DNA from 2 places in the Devosia sp. LjRoot3 genome. Region 1 is predicted to be linked to the other one. Evidence: riboswitches for the same ligand, from Rfam matches in the RefSeq annotation. Region 1 holds a riboswitch; the other holds the start of a gene.

Evidence for each region. A riboswitch is a leader RNA that binds a small molecule or an ion and turns the genes downstream of it on or off. The one in region 1 is predicted to bind thiamine pyrophosphate.
Region 2: it holds a riboswitch for thiamine pyrophosphate, as region 1 does, so the genes downstream of both, ACSQ2A_RS09980 (YkoF family thiamine/hydroxymethylpyrimidine-binding protein) here and thiB (thiamine ABC transporter substrate binding subunit) in region 1, are expected to answer to the same signal.

Annotation. Positions count from the first base shown of each region.
Region 1 covers NZ_CAXUPK020000002.1:289,941-297,191, reverse strand. The annotation lists gene ACSQ2A_RS08540 (autotransporter outer membrane beta-barrel domain-containing protein) at 1-1,874, shown strand, start outside; gene ACSQ2A_RS08535 (thiamine diphosphokinase) at 1,878-2,558, opposite strand; TPP riboswitch at 2,592-2,693, shown strand; gene thiB (thiamine ABC transporter substrate binding subunit) at 2,762-3,766, shown strand; gene ACSQ2A_RS08525 (thiamine/thiamine pyrophosphate ABC transporter permease ThiP) at 3,922-5,511, shown strand; gene ACSQ2A_RS08520 (ATP-binding cassette domain-containing protein) at 5,498-6,136, shown strand; gene ACSQ2A_RS08515 (hypothetical protein) at 6,137-7,251, opposite strand, start outside.
Region 2 covers NZ_CAXUPK020000002.1:602,097-609,347, forward strand. The annotation lists gene ACSQ2A_RS09950 (calcium-binding protein) at 1-396, shown strand, start outside; gene ACSQ2A_RS09955 (HlyD family type I secretion periplasmic adaptor subunit) at 420-1,769, shown strand; gene ACSQ2A_RS09960 (LuxR C-terminal-related transcriptional regulator) at 1,770-2,465, shown strand; gene ACSQ2A_RS09965 (ABC transporter substrate-binding protein) at 2,462-3,442, opposite strand; gene ACSQ2A_RS09970 (ABC transporter ATP-binding protein) at 3,508-4,257, opposite strand; gene ACSQ2A_RS09975 (ABC transporter permease) at 4,254-5,051, opposite strand; gene ACSQ2A_RS09980 (YkoF family thiamine/hydroxymethylpyrimidine-binding protein) at 5,063-5,671, opposite strand; TPP riboswitch at 5,662-5,774, opposite strand; gene ACSQ2A_RS09985 (GntR family transcriptional regulator) at 5,891-6,559, opposite strand; gene ACSQ2A_RS09990 (flavin reductase family protein) at 6,696-7,251, shown strand, end outside.

The sequences.
Region 1 (7,251 bases):
CGTCGGGGGTCGGCACGATCGCTGTCAGCGGCAGCGGCTCGACCCTTGCCGCACTCGGCAATCTCGTGGTCGGCGAGGACGGTAGCGGTACGCTGACCGTATGGGATGGTGGTATCGCCGCATCTGCGGCGACAATCCAGATCGCCCAACATGCCACGAGCACAGGCACCATCAATATCGGGTCGGCACTTGGGCAGACTGCACGGGCGGCAGGCACCTTGTCGGCGACTGGCCCCATCCAGTTTGGGGCGGGCAATGGCACGCTAAACTTCAACCACACCGACACCGCCTACAGCCTTATCCGACAAATCCAGGGCAACGGCACCATCAACCATGTCTCTGGCGCCACGACACTCACCGCGGATTCCCAGGGCTTCACCGGCACGACCAATGTGACGGGCGGCAAGCTGATCATCGTCGACAAGCTGGGCGGCACGCTCAATGTGTCAGGCAGCGGCAGCGTTGGGGGTACAGGGCAGCTTGGTACCATCGCAGTCGGAGCAGGCGGCACCGTGGCGCCCGGCAATTCCATCGGAACGGTGCTAGCGACCGATGTCACCTTCAATGCGGGTTCCTTCTACGATGTCGAGGTCGATTCGGCGGGCCAGTCGGACCTCATTATCGCCAATACCGCGACGCTCAACGGCGGCACGGTTCGGGTCTCTGCATCGCCCGACTATCTGGTGGGCAATAGCTACAACATCATCCATGCGTCCATGGGACTGACGGGCACCTTTACCAATGCCACGACGAACCTGGCCTTCATAACACCGGTGCTGAGCTATGACGGGCAAAATGCCTTCGTGACGCTCTTCCAAAGCTCCAACTTCGTCGTGGGCGCGGAGACGCCGAACCAGCAGGCCGTGGCCAAGGCACTCGATACGTTGGCGACCAACAATCCCGTCGTCCAGTCCATGCTCACCCTGACGGTGCCCGCGGCGCGGCAGGCGCTCGACAACCTCTCGGGCGAAGCTCATGCCTCGGTTCGCTCGGTGCTGCTCGAAAAATCCCGCTTGCCACGAGAGGCGGCCTTCGATCGCCTCGCCCATGATGAGGAAGGAATGTGGGCACTGGTCGAGGCCAGCGATGTTTCGCTTGCGTCCGACGGCAATGCTGCAGCGGTCGGGGCCGGCGGCTTCGATCTCGCCGCAGGCGCCGATGCCTATCTTGGCGAATGGCTGGCGGGCCTCCTGGTCCACGGCGGTACAGCGGGGCTCTCCATTCCCGACCGCTCGACCACTGGAACGATCAATACCATTGGGCTTGGTGCCTATGCCGGCACCGAATGGGGCGCCACGGCTCTCGATCTGGGGCTGGATCTCGCCCTGCACAGTATCGATACCCAGCGAAAGTTCGACATGGGGCGGCGCTTCTCCGCCACCCTGACCGGCAATTCTGGCGCGACGACCACGCAGGCCTTCGGACGTCTTTCCCACGATTTCGTTCTGCCCGCCTTCGTGCTGCGTCCCTATGGCGAGGGCGCCTATGTGGTGGCGACCAGCGGCGGTTTTACCGAGGCGGGCGGGCCGGCAGCGTTGAATGTGGCCAATGGGGTGAGCGCGGCGCTGTTCACCACGCTCGGCCTCGATATCGAGCGCGAACTGGTGCTCGAAGACGGCTCGACAGTGAGCTTTGGTGGCGGCCTCGGCTGGCGGCATGCCTTCGCCGATACGCCAAAATCCACCCATGCCTTTGCCAGCGGCGACAATTTTACCGTCGCCGGTGCACCCCTGGCGACTGACGCATTGGTCCTCGAAGCCGGGTTGGGCTGGAAGACGGTCAAGGAGATGGAGTTCGACCTAAGCTATGACGGCATCCTGTCGAATGCCGGCCAGAGCCACGTGTTCAAGGCGACGCTGGCCGGACACTATTGACACTCAAACCGCGCCGATCAGATCCCAGAGGCGTTCCTTTGCGAGAATGAGAAGCCACGGCGTCTCATCCTCGGGGAGGACTTCAACGGGTCCACCCGTCCCCTCGTTCGACGTGCCGATGAGGCCGCCAGGCTCCAGCAGCAGGCCATCCATGGGATAGAAAAGTCCCGTCGAGCTGCGGAAGCGGATGGGCACCAGCGGGTGGATCGAGACGCGCTCGCGCTTGCCCGCTTCAAAGGCAATGGGCCCGGTAACGGCGAGCGCCACATCGACCTCGTCGACCAGCATGAGCCGGCGGCTTGGTGCATATTGCAGCACGGCGCTGAGGGCGGCGAGGGTGTGGTCGAGGCGCTTGCCGGTCATGCCGAGCGCAAGGGTGACAGGCGCCTCGGTTGAATAGAGGGCCTTCTGGAAATCGGTGGTGATTTGTTCGGGGATGTGGATGACGCGCGTGCGGCTTTCCCAGCCGGCGCGGTTCGTCAGCGAATCGAGATCGCCGATGATGGCATCGGGCAAAAGGCCCGCCGCATCGATCGTGTCGGCGCCGCCATCGGCCCCGATCAACACCACCCCTTTTTCGGCCAATTCGCGAAGCAAAGCGCCGTCCACCGTGCCGCCGCCGACAATGGCGAGGGGGCGATCAAAGACCAGCGGCGACCCATTGGGCTCGCGTTCTGAAGTCACTTGCACTGTCACATTTCTCTCAATAAGGTCCGACCCGTCTCGCTGGGGTGTTCCGGATAGCTGCCGGAGCTGAGAGTTACCCATTGAACCTGAACCAGGTCATGCTGGCGGAGGAAGTTCGAGATGGCAAGGGTGCCTTTTCGTGCTCTTCCCATTGACACATACCCTTCTCCCATGGCCGCAACCGTTGAAGGGATGACCAAATGGTCAAGTCCACCTCCATGGCGCTTGCGGTCCTTATTGGATTGTCTGCTGTTTCTGCACATGCGCAGGACGTGCCCACGCTCACCATCTACACCTATGACGGCTTTGCCGCCGAGTGGGGCCCCGGGCCGCAGCTTTCGGCCGCGTTCGAGCCGGTCTGCGGCTGCAAGCTGAACTGGGTCGCTGCCGATAGTTCCATCGGTACGCTGCGCCGCGTGCAGCTCGAAGGCGCGACGACGGAAGCCGATCTCATCGTTGGTCTCGATACCGCCATTGCTGGGGAAGCGCGCGCGACCGGGCTCTTCGCCGACCACGGCCTGACGCTCGATAGGCTGGCGCTGCCCGAAGCCTGGACCGATGCGCAATTCGTGCCGTTCGATTACTCGCACTTTGCCTTCATGTACGACACGGACCGGACGGCAACGCCGCCAAAGTCGTTCGAAGAGCTGATCGCCATGCCGGAAGATTTCAAGATCGTGGTGCAGGATCCGCGTTCGGCGACGCCCGGTCTCGGGCTCGTGCTCTGGATCAAGGCCGCCTATGGCGATCGCGCCTCTGAAATCTGGGCCGGCCTCAAGCCGCACATCCTCACCGTGACGCGCGAATGGAGCGAGAGCTATTCGCTCTTCCTCGATGGCGAAGCCGATATGGCGCTCTCCTACACGACCTCGCCCGGCTATCACATCATCGAAGACAAGGATGAGACCATCAAGGCGGCGCTGTTCGAAGAGGGGCACTATCCGCAGATCGAAGTAGCCGGCGTTTTGAAGTCTTCGGACCAGCAGGAACTGGCCAAGCAATTCCTCGCCTGGTTCGCCTCGCCCGAGGGCCAGAAGATCATCCCGACGACCAACTGGATGTTCCCGGTTGTTGATCTCGGTGCCGATCTCAATCCCGCCTTTGCCACCCTGCCGCAGCCGGAAAAGACCCTGCGCCTGAGCGATGAGGATATTTTGGCTAATTCCTCCGCCTGGATCGACGAGATGCTGGCGGCGGTTCAGTAGGCAAAGATGCAGGCCACAAGCACGATGCAGCACCTCCCCCTTGACGGGGGAGGTTGGGAGGGGGTGGCGGCAAGCACGGCACCATCGTGGCTCCCGTCCCCCTCCCCAGCCCTCCCCGCAAGGGGGAGGGTGCCCGCCGGCGCGTGCGACCAGAAATGCTGACCCTTCCGCCCCGCCGCGCCCGCATTGTCGTTTCAAGCGTTCTCGCCATCGCCATTGCCGGCCTGATCGCGGCAGTGCTCTGGGCGATTCTCGATGCCGCCACCGAACCCAGTTCGGTTTCCCGCGTGGACATCCCTCATCTCCTGCGCATGACCGCCATTCAGGCGGGACTGACGACCGTGCTGTCGCTCACCGTCGGCACTGCGCTGGCCTGGGCGCTGAACCGGTTGCGCTTTCCCGGTCGTGATCTCGTCGTCGGGCTCTTTGCCGCCGCCATCGTCACACCCGGCATGGTTGTGGCCTTTGGCCTCCTCTCCATCTGGGGGCGCAATGGCTGGATCAATCAGACAAGTGAGGCCCTGTTCGGCTTTTCGCTCGGCAATCCCGCCTTCGGGCTTTCGGGCATTCTGCTCGCCCACGTCATTCTCGATGGCGCCTTTGCCGCGCGTATTCTTTTGGCGCGGCTCGATGCCATTCCGGCGACGCGATTGAAGGTCGGGCAATCTCTTGCGCTCTCGGCAACGCAACGCTTTGCCCTCATCGACTGGCCCGCCATGCGTTCGAGCCTGCCGGGGCTTGGCGCCATCATCTTTCTTCTCGCTTTCACCAGCTTTCCCATCGTCCTGCTGCTCGGCGGCGGGCCGGCCAATCAGACGCTGGAAGTCGCCATCTATTCTGCCGTTCGGCTCGATTTCGATCTCGTCGGCGCCGTGCGTCTGGCACTGACCCAGATCGCGGTATGCGCCGTGGTCATCCTGCTGGCCTCGGCCAGCACGCCCGTCGTCAGCGTGCATGGCCGCTCGGTCGCGCCGAGCTGGCGGGATGCGGTCCCGGCGCAGGCGCTGCAATGGTTGGTTCTGTTGCTGGCCACGGTGGGCTTTGCCCTGCCCCTACTCTCGGTGCTGATCGACGGCATTGTCTCCGGTTTTGGCCGGGTTCTGGCGCAATCGACATTCTGGTGGGCGCTGGGAACGAGCCTCCTCATCGGTAGCACTTCGGCCGTACTGACCCTGCTGCTCGCACTTGCTCTGACACTGGGGCGTGCGGCGAGCGCGGCAAGGCCGGTGCGCATTCTGCTCGGCACGCCGAGCTTTGCCTATCTCGCCGTGCCCGCCGTGGTGCTCTCGCTCGGCTTCTTCCTCATCGTGCGCAATCTGGGGGTGGCGCCAGCACAAGCCGCGCCAGTTGTGGTGATCATAGCCAATAGCCTCCTTGCTTTGCCCTTTGCCGTCGCAACGCTCGGCCCGCCGCTCGATGCCATGGTACGCGCGCGCGGAAAACTCATTCGCTCGCTGGGACTTTCCGGCTGGCAGCAGTTCTGGCGGGTCGAATATCCGCTGCTCGGCAAAGACATCGGGCTCATGCTCGCGCTCGCCTTCTGCTTCTCGCTCGGTGATCTTGGGGTGATAGCCCTATTCGGAACGCAGGATTTCCAGACCCTGCCGCTGATGATGTTCCGCGCCCTCGGTGCCTATCGCAGCAATGACGCCGCTGCCATCGCCGCCATTTTGCTGATCGGCACCATTCTCGCCTTTGTCGGCCTGCCGCGCCTCTTTGAAAGGATCGCCCATGCTTCGCGCTGAGCACCTCGCCTTCGCCTATGGAAAAGGGGCGCAGACCTATGACTTCTCCTTCGAGGCCGAGGCTGGCTCCATCACGGCCATTTCCGGGGCGAGCGGCTCGGGCAAGTCGACACTGCTCGACCTCATCGCCGGTTTTTTGACGCCGAAGAGCGGCACGCTGACGCTCGACGGCGTCGACCTGCTGCCGCTGCCACCGGAAACGCGGCCACTGTCGCTGCTGCTGCAATCGGACAATCTTTTCGACCATCTGAGCGCGCGCGAGAACGTCGCCCTTGGCCTGCCAAAGGGCACGGCCAAGGCCGAAGGCCGGCAACGCGTCGAAGAGGTTTTGGCGCGCGTCGGGCTGGAAGGTCTTGCCGATCAGACCGCGGCAACGCTTTCGGGCGGACAAAAGCAGCGCGTGGCTTTGGCTCGCACGCTACTGCGCCACCGCGCCATCCTGCTGCTGGACGAACCTTTTTCAGCGCTCGATGACGACACGCGAAAAGTTATTCGCGCGCTGGTGGGCGAACTGACGCAGAGCGAAGGCTGGCACACCATCCTCGTGAGCCATCACGAGGACGATATAGCGGCGCTTGCAACGCGCCGCTATCGCTTGGCGGAAGGCCGGCTCACGCCGGCCTGATCACTGCGCCCAGGCGGCAAAAACTTCGTTGAACAGTGCCTGCGCATCGGAATCCTTTTCGAGCGTCAGGATGGCGTTGCGGCCCGTGCCATAGACAATGGCAAGATCGAGCCAGCGGCGCGATTCCAGAAGCTGCGAATTGGTCGTCTGATCATCGGGCGAGGCCGACAGTGCGAAGAGGAAGCTATTGCCCATGACGCGGGCCGAGGCGCCGACCAGCGGCGTGCCCGGCACAAGTTCTTCATTCTTGAGCAGCACGCCCGGCAGGCTCGAAATCGCGCCACCGACAAAGGTGTCGTTGACGTCGAAATTGACTTCCATCAGGTGGCTGGCCGGCAGGCTCGGATCGCCATTCTTGCGGATCGTGACTGAGACATTGAGATTGCGCGCCGGAATGCTGGCCTCGCCGATCAGCGTCGGCAGGCCAAGCTCATCCTCACCCTTGGTCCATTCGACCGTGCCCGAGAAGGGCACGGCGCCGGTACGGCCATCAGCCGAAGCCTCGAGCAGCAGCGACTGGCTGCCGGCGAGCACTGCCGGGTCGACACTATTGGCCGGATCATTGGTCGCCGCGATGCTGGTATCGGCGCCCGAAAGGCGCTCCTCGGTCTTGTTCTCTCCCCCATTGATCGAGGGCAGCACGGTCTCGGTGCCGCTCGGCGTCACCGCCTCCGGCGTCGGCTCCAGCCGTTCGTCAAGATCGATACCTTCGATGGCCGTGGTCGGCTCGCTGGTCGTGGTGGTCGCCGTATTGCCCGGGCCGGTCGTGGTGTCAGGCGCGGCCGGCGCATCGAGCGTCGGTGTCGTGGGGGTGGGCGCGTCTGCGGTTTCGGTCACGGCCGCTTCGGTACGACCGAACATCTGGTCGAGATCGACATAGCCCTCGCGCCAGGCCCAGAAGCCTGCGCCACCGGCACCGACGAGGAGAAGAGCAAAGACGATAAGGAAAATCGTCATGCCGGCGCCGGAGCGGCGATCGCTTTCGGCTGTGTCGAAAGCGCTGGGGTCAGCGTTCTCGTCAGCAAGATTTTCTTGAATAGGCGCCCGAGTTTCGCGCTCGGGCAACATTTCAGTCGGCTCGCCGCGGGCTTCGCGATCGAGCGTTTCTATGGCCC
Region 2 (7,251 bases), 310 kb from region 1:
AATGACACCTTCTTCATCGGCACCACGGCCACGGTCATCACCGGCGGGCGCGGCGACGACCTCTTCATCTTCACCGTGATCGACGAGGCCCCAAGCCTCAGCCGGCAGCTCGTCCACGACATCCTCGACTTCGTGGTCGGCGATCGCATCCGCGTGGCAGACTACGACATCTCCCGCAAAGCGGCCCGCACCGAGGAAGAGCGCTTCGAAGATTTTTATGAGGAGCTCGACGAGGGCGATCGCGAGGACCTGCCGATCCGCGTCCGCTACGAGCGCTATGACGATATCGACCATTCCATCATCGAGGCCGATGTCGATGGCGACGACGTCTTCGAAATCGCCATCCGCGTCGATGGCATCCAACTGCCCTTCACCATCGAACATACCATCGTCTGACCTGCGTTCCGGAGTTCTGCGTGATGACCACGATCGACACCTATGCCGCCTTCACCACCAAACCCGTCAATCATCGGGCGCGACGCGCTGACCAGGACAGTTTTGGGCTGCGTGGCCGGGTCATTGCCGGCAGCATCTTCGCCGTGCTGCTGGTGGTCGGCATCGGCGGCTGGTCGGCCACGGCAAAACTCTCCGGCGCCGTCATCTCGCTCGGCACCGTCCTCGTCGACGATGAGGTCAAGGCCATCCAGCATCTCGATGGCGGCGTCGTGCGCGCCATCGAAGTGCGCGAGGGCGATATTGTCGCAAAGGACGATGTTCTGTTCCGGCTCGATGACGTGCAGATCCGCACCGAGCGCTCGATCCTCCTCGGCCAATTGGCCGAGCTGGTCGCCAGGCAGGCCCGGCTCCAGGCCCAGTCGCTCCAGGCCAGCACAATCGACTTCCCCGAACACTACCTCGCCAGCTATCCCGGCGCGGCCCCGATCCTGGCCGGCGAGCAGCAATTGTTCGACAGCACCAGGCTCAACCAGCAATCGCTACGCTCGCAGCTGGAGCTGCAGGTTGCTCAGTTGCGCGAAGAGATCGCCGGGCTCGACTACCAGAACTCTGCCCTCAAGGACGAACTCGTGCTGGTCCGCGAGGAACGCTCCCGCATGGGCGAACTTGCGGGCAAGGGCCTGATTGAAACCACCAAGCTCAATGCCACCGACCGCGAACTTGCCCGCATGATGGGCTCCGAAGGCGAGATCGCTGCCGGCATTGCCCGGGCCAATGCCCGCATCAGTGAAATCGAGCTGCAGATCCTTGCCATCGACCAGACCGGCGGCATGGAGGCGCTGCGCGAGCTGCGCACCGTCGATGCGCGCCTTGCCGAACTCACCGACCGCCTGACCGAAGTCGATGCCCGCCAGGCCCGCACCATCATCCGCTCTCCGGTCAGTGGCACGGTCAACGAGGTCTCCGTTACCACCCTTGGCGGCGTCATCACGCCGGCTGAAAAACTCATGACCATCGTCCCCACCGATGCGGACCTCAAGATCGAGTTCCGCGTCGCCACCAACGACATCGACCAGCTCCGCCTCGGGCAACCCGTCAAACTCCGCTTCTCCGCCTTCAACCAGCGCACCACCCCCGAAATCGCGGGCCTGGTCACCCGCATCTCGGCCGCCGCAACCACCGACCCGCAGTCAGGCCAGAGCTATTACCTCGCCGAGGCCGACCCCACCGATGACCTCGACCAACTGGGCCCCACCGGCCTCGTCCCCGGCATGCCCGTGGAAGTCTTCGTCCAAACCGAGGAACAGGTCGCAATCGCCTACTTCGTCAAACCATTCACTGACCAAATCACCCGCGCATTCAGGGAGGAGTAAATGGAGGCCGCGTGTCACCAAGCCAAGACGATTGCGCTCGCAGATGACCACCCTGTCTTTCTGCAAGGGCTTGCTGAGCTCTTGGCCAATGAGGCCGACACGTTCATCGTTGGCCAAGCCGCGGATGTGTCGCAATTGATTGAGCTCGTCACAGGCACCAAACCTGATGTTGCAATCATCGATCTCTCGATGCCTGGCGACGTGTTCCAAGCCATTTCAACCATCGCGGAAGGCGTGCCGGAAACCAGAATGCTGGTCTATACCGCCTATTGCAGTCCGGATTCGGCTATCCGGGCCCTGGAGGCGGGAGCCTTAGGATTTGTCTTGAAGACTTCGCCCTACGAGGAGCTCTTGGAAGCCATCGGTGAGGTTGGCGCGGGTCAAATGTTTGTTGCCAAACAATATGCGGCCTCCGTCATGACGTCGCTGAAGGCCCACGCCAAATCGGCGGCCGCATTCGAGGCGGCCTGTCTTACGTCCCGAGAGATGGCCATCGTCGCGCACGTTGTGCATGGCTACACCAATAAGCAGATTGCCTGTCAGCTGCACCTAAGTGAGAAGACTGTTAAGTACTACATGACGCAGATCATGCAGAAGCTCAAAGCACGCAACCGCGTGGAGGTGGCAATTTCTGCCAAGCAGCAGGAACAGGACCTCAACGGGCAGAACATTCGCGACTTTGCGATTCAAACCTAACCAGGTTTCCTCTCTAAAACGACGCCGCCATTCTGCCTCTCAGTGGCGAGATATTCGTTGGAGTAATAGGTCGAAACGTCAGGGGCCTCGGTTAGCGGTTTGCCCTCGCCATCCTTCAGGATGCCTGACCGGAAAATGAACTCACCTACTGCCTCCATTTTTGCAGCATTGATCGTTCCGACCTCGCCGTCTTCGCCCCTGAGGTAGTGGCCGTCGATCAGAGCTTGGAGCGACGCTCGAACGAAATCGCGGTCGAGGGCTGCCTCGGGATTGGCGGCAACGAGAATGTCGGCCGCCTCATCAGGGTTTTCGACCGCGTAGGCATAGCCTTTTTGCGTGGCGCCGATGAAGGCCGTAGCGGTGTCTGGGTGTTCTGCGAGATAGGCGCCACTGGTACCAATGAAATTCGTATGCTGGTCGGGCACCCCGAAATCGGCATAGCGGAACGCGCGCTGTTTGCGACCGTCACGCTCCGCCTTCACGCCCTCCCAAGTGTAAACTTCAAGGGTGAAATCAACGGCGCCATTGTAGAGTGCCTCATAGGCCGAGGTGCCAAGGGTCACCGTCTCATATTCGCCCTTGCCGCCATCATCGCGGATCATTGTGCCCAACAGGACGTCTTCCCAAGCGCCACCGAACCCCGCATAGGTCTTGCCATCAAGGTCCTTGGGGCTTTGGATATCCTGCCGGTCGCCATTGAACACCAGTCGACCCGTTTCCGTCTGCACAAGGGCATAAGTTGCAACCAGATCGGCGCCGGCGGCCTTCTGGATGAAGAGGCCGATGGACCCGAGAACACCAAAATCGGCGACGCGGTTGGCAATGAGGGTAGCGGCGGAGGTATCCGAATAGGGCAGGATCTGCACGTCCAGACCAGCTTCATCGTAGAAGCCCTTCGCTTCCGCCACATAGAGGCCGATGTGGTTGGTGTTGGGCGTCCAATCCAGCGCCATGGTTACCGGCGTTGGTTGCGCCATGACGGGCACAGTTGTGGCCAACGTAGCAATGAGAAGAGCGGCAGTAGGACGAAAGAGGGGCATGGTCAAACCTCGGCTTTGAACAGCGTTTGCAGGATTTCGGACTCGATCGCGGCCAGCGCGGCAGAACCCGTAGGGGGTCTGGGATGTGTCAAGGACACCTGGATTGTGCGGTCGACCTGAGCCGGGCGGGCGGAAAGCACATAGACCCGGTCGGATAACAGGGTTGCCTCACGCACATCGTGGGTGATCAGGAGCACGGTCCAACGATGACGCGTCCACATCTCGGCAAGCCAGCGCTGCATGCGGGTGCGGGTGAGGGCATCGAGAGCGCCGAACGGTTCGTCGAGTAGCAGGATGGGTTTGCCCTGGACCACGGTCCGCAAGAGCGCGGCGCGCTGGCGCATCCCGCCTGACAATTGGGCGGGATAGTGGAACTCGAAGCCATTGAGGCCGAATTCGGCGAACAGTGGACGGACTTTGTCGCGTGCGGCGCTGCGGGACATACCGGATACTTCCAGGCCAAGCGTCGTGTTGTCGATGACGCGACGCCAAGGCATCAGCGCATCGCGTTGCGGCATGAAGGCGAAGCGGTGCCGGCCCGGTATCAGGGGGCTGCCGTCGAACAGAATCTCGCCGCCATCCGGTTCCAACGCCCCGGTCAGCAGATTGAGTATTGTGGACTTCCCGGCCCCGGACGGTCCAACGATGGAGACGAACTCACCCGGGCGCACGAAGAGACTTATGTCATGCAGCACGGTGTTGCCATCGAAGCCCTTACTCACACCCCGCATTTCCAGACCCGCCGTGCTCATCGGCTCTCCCCGGGGCGGGCCCACGGCATGGCGGCGCGTTGGACTAAAACCGTGGCCCCAAAAAGGGCCAGGGTCACCGTCGCGCTGACGAAAACAGCGGCCAGCACCAGGTCGGGACGAAAATTGTTCTTGGCATTGAGGATGTAGATTCCAAGTCCTTTGGCGGCGCCGGCATATTCCGAGAAGATCGCGCCGACGACCGCGTAGGTGATGGAAATCCGCAGGCCGGCGAAGAAATAGGGCAGGGAGGACGGCAGTCGCGCCATGGTGAAGATGCGCCAACGCGAGGCCCCCATGGAGGTGAGCAAGGCCTCGAGATCGCGGTCGGTGGCGGCGTAACCCTGTGCCAGCGCCACCAGCATCGGAAAGAACGTCACCAGGGCGACCAGCACGATCTTGGGCGTCAGTCCAAAGCCGAACCAGAGCACGATCAGCGGGGCGATGGCGATCAATGGTAGAGTTTGAGTGATGATGAAGACCGGGAACAGCGCCCTTCGCAGTGGCGGGAAGAAGTCCACCAGAAGCGAGAAGATAAATGCGGCAATCAGCGAACAGCTGAAGCCGAAGGTGGTGGCCTGGAGCGTCGCCAGGCTGTGACTTGCGAGTGCCTCGCGTTGTTCAAAGGCCTGCAGCAGAATTCTCGAAGGCGCCGGCAGTGCCGTCGGCGAAGTACCCGAGAAGTGCACATAGGCTTCCCAGCCAAGGACGAGCGTGGCAACCGACAACACGGCCGGACCAGCATGACTGGAAAGACGCGCAATGGCGCGCAAAGGAGCGGATCCGATCGACATCATGGCTCCAACGCTTAGCGGGCGCTGGGGCTGTTGGCCGAAACCGTGAGATCGATGGTGACATGCCCCTCGGGCGGCCCGAAGCGACAGAAAGCCTGTTCCAGGGTGGCAAACAAGGCGCCGGTATCGCCGTTGAGTTTGGTGCAGAAGTGCTTGGACGTCTCGAAGGTGCCCGAGTTTTTCAGGAAGTCGATGCAGCCGTAAATTTCGTCCATGTGGTTCCCTTGCCCCATGACGTAGAGCGAGAACTGGGCGACCGAGAAAACGTTCATTGTCGGTGCATCGGCAACTGCGGCCAGAGCAGCTTGCTGACGTTCGGCAAGCGGAGCCATTGGACCGGCGAAATGCCCCGATTGACAGATGGCGTCATCTGGTTCGCCCGGACAGCCGCGTGAAATTGCCGCCGAGAGGGTGCAATGAACACCAGTCCTTGCAGCTGCGCTGAAAAGGTCCCGCATGGCCGGGAACAGGACTTCCGGCGGCCCGACGAGAAGTGTGGAAACGTCATCGGTCTCGATGCGCAGGCGATCCCGATAGGGATCAAGCGCCGAAAGGGCACTCATGATGATGCCGACGAAATCGTCGGCCATCGGATAAAGGGAAATTTGTGCGCCAGAGAACATAGCCCGCCTCGCTCCGCTGGTATTACCCAGATCAGCTGTAGGGTCCGAAGGCTTGCCGCCTTCATCTCAGCCCCGACTCTACGGAGCACCCCTGTGGAATGGTGCGACCATAGGCGAGCCAGGGACGATCGCGCAAGTGAGGATTTCAACTATCTCGGCGCCGGGCAGGACTGCCCCATGAGGTCTTGCCCTCGCATGCCTACCTATCCGCTTTGAAAGCTACAGCAGTGCGTCCTTGAGGCTGCGGGCGAGGTCGAGGTTGCCGGAGAGCTTGAGCTCATTTTCGACATGCTCGAGGTGATGGACCATTGCATGCTGCGCCTTTTGCAGGTCGCCGTTCTTGAGATGCATCAGCAGCTCTTCGTGCTCGTCCGGTCCGCAATTGTATTTGTCTGAATCGCGAAAGGCCGCCGTGATCAGCGACGTGCGACTGACAAGGTCGCGCATCAGCCCCCAGAGGAAATCGGCCCCAGCCATTTCGGCCAGCATGAGGTGAAAACCGCCGGAGAGCTTGATGATCTCGCGCTGGTCGTTGGTGGCGTTGGCTGCGCGCTCCTTGGCGACATGCGCGAAGAGGTCGAGCAGCTTTTCGGCATCGAGATGGCCGATGAGCCGGGCCAACACGCGCTGCTCGACTTCCCGCCGGATGTGGAAAATGTCGCGCGCTTCTTCTGCGCTCGGCTCGGCAACGATGGCGCCCTTGTTGGCCTCGGTCTTGACTAGGCCGTCGCGCTCGAGAGCCGTCAAGACCTGACGGATGCGGGCGCGGCTCACCCCGAAAATTTCCGCAAGCTCCGCCTCTTTCAGGCGCATCCCCGGACGCAGTCGGCGCTCGGCGATGGAGAGCCAGATGCGTTCGGCGATGTGTTCGACGGTTATGGGTGCCATTTGTGCGGACCGGACAGCGTTGCCTTGTGACTTCTAACTCTTTTTTCCATCTGGTCCACATAAATCAAAGCCGTTATTGTAGACAATAATGTCGACTTTGTGCGACGCGCTTGTGACCGTGACTGAAAGTACCGCGATGGAATTCGATCTGACTGCGCTCGAGCCGATGGACCGCTATCGCCTGCTCACCAATTTTGTGGGCCCGCGCCCTATTGCGCTCGTCACCACGCGTTCCGCGAACGGCCATAGCAACGGCGCACCCATGAGCTTCTTCAATGTCTTTTCCCATGATCCGGCGATCGTCGCGCTTGGCATCCAGCCGCGCCTCAACGGGCAGGAGAAGGACACGGTCGCCAATATCCGCCGCACCAACGAGTTCACCGTGAATATGGTCGACATGCCCCTGGCCGAGACCATGTTGATCTGCGGTCTGCCGGTTGATGCTGATACCGATGAACTGGCCTTGGCCGAGGCCGAGACCGCTCCCGGCGCCCAGATCGATTGCGTCTATCTGCCCGCCAGCCCCTGCGCCATGGAGTGCCGCGTCGAGCGCATCATCGAATATCCGCGCCGCGTCATCATCCTGGGCGAAGTGGTGCACATGCACATAAGGCCCGATTGCCTCGACGAGCAGCAGCGCTACGTCAATCCCGAGGTCTATCACCCCATCGCCCGGCTCCATGCCGACAATT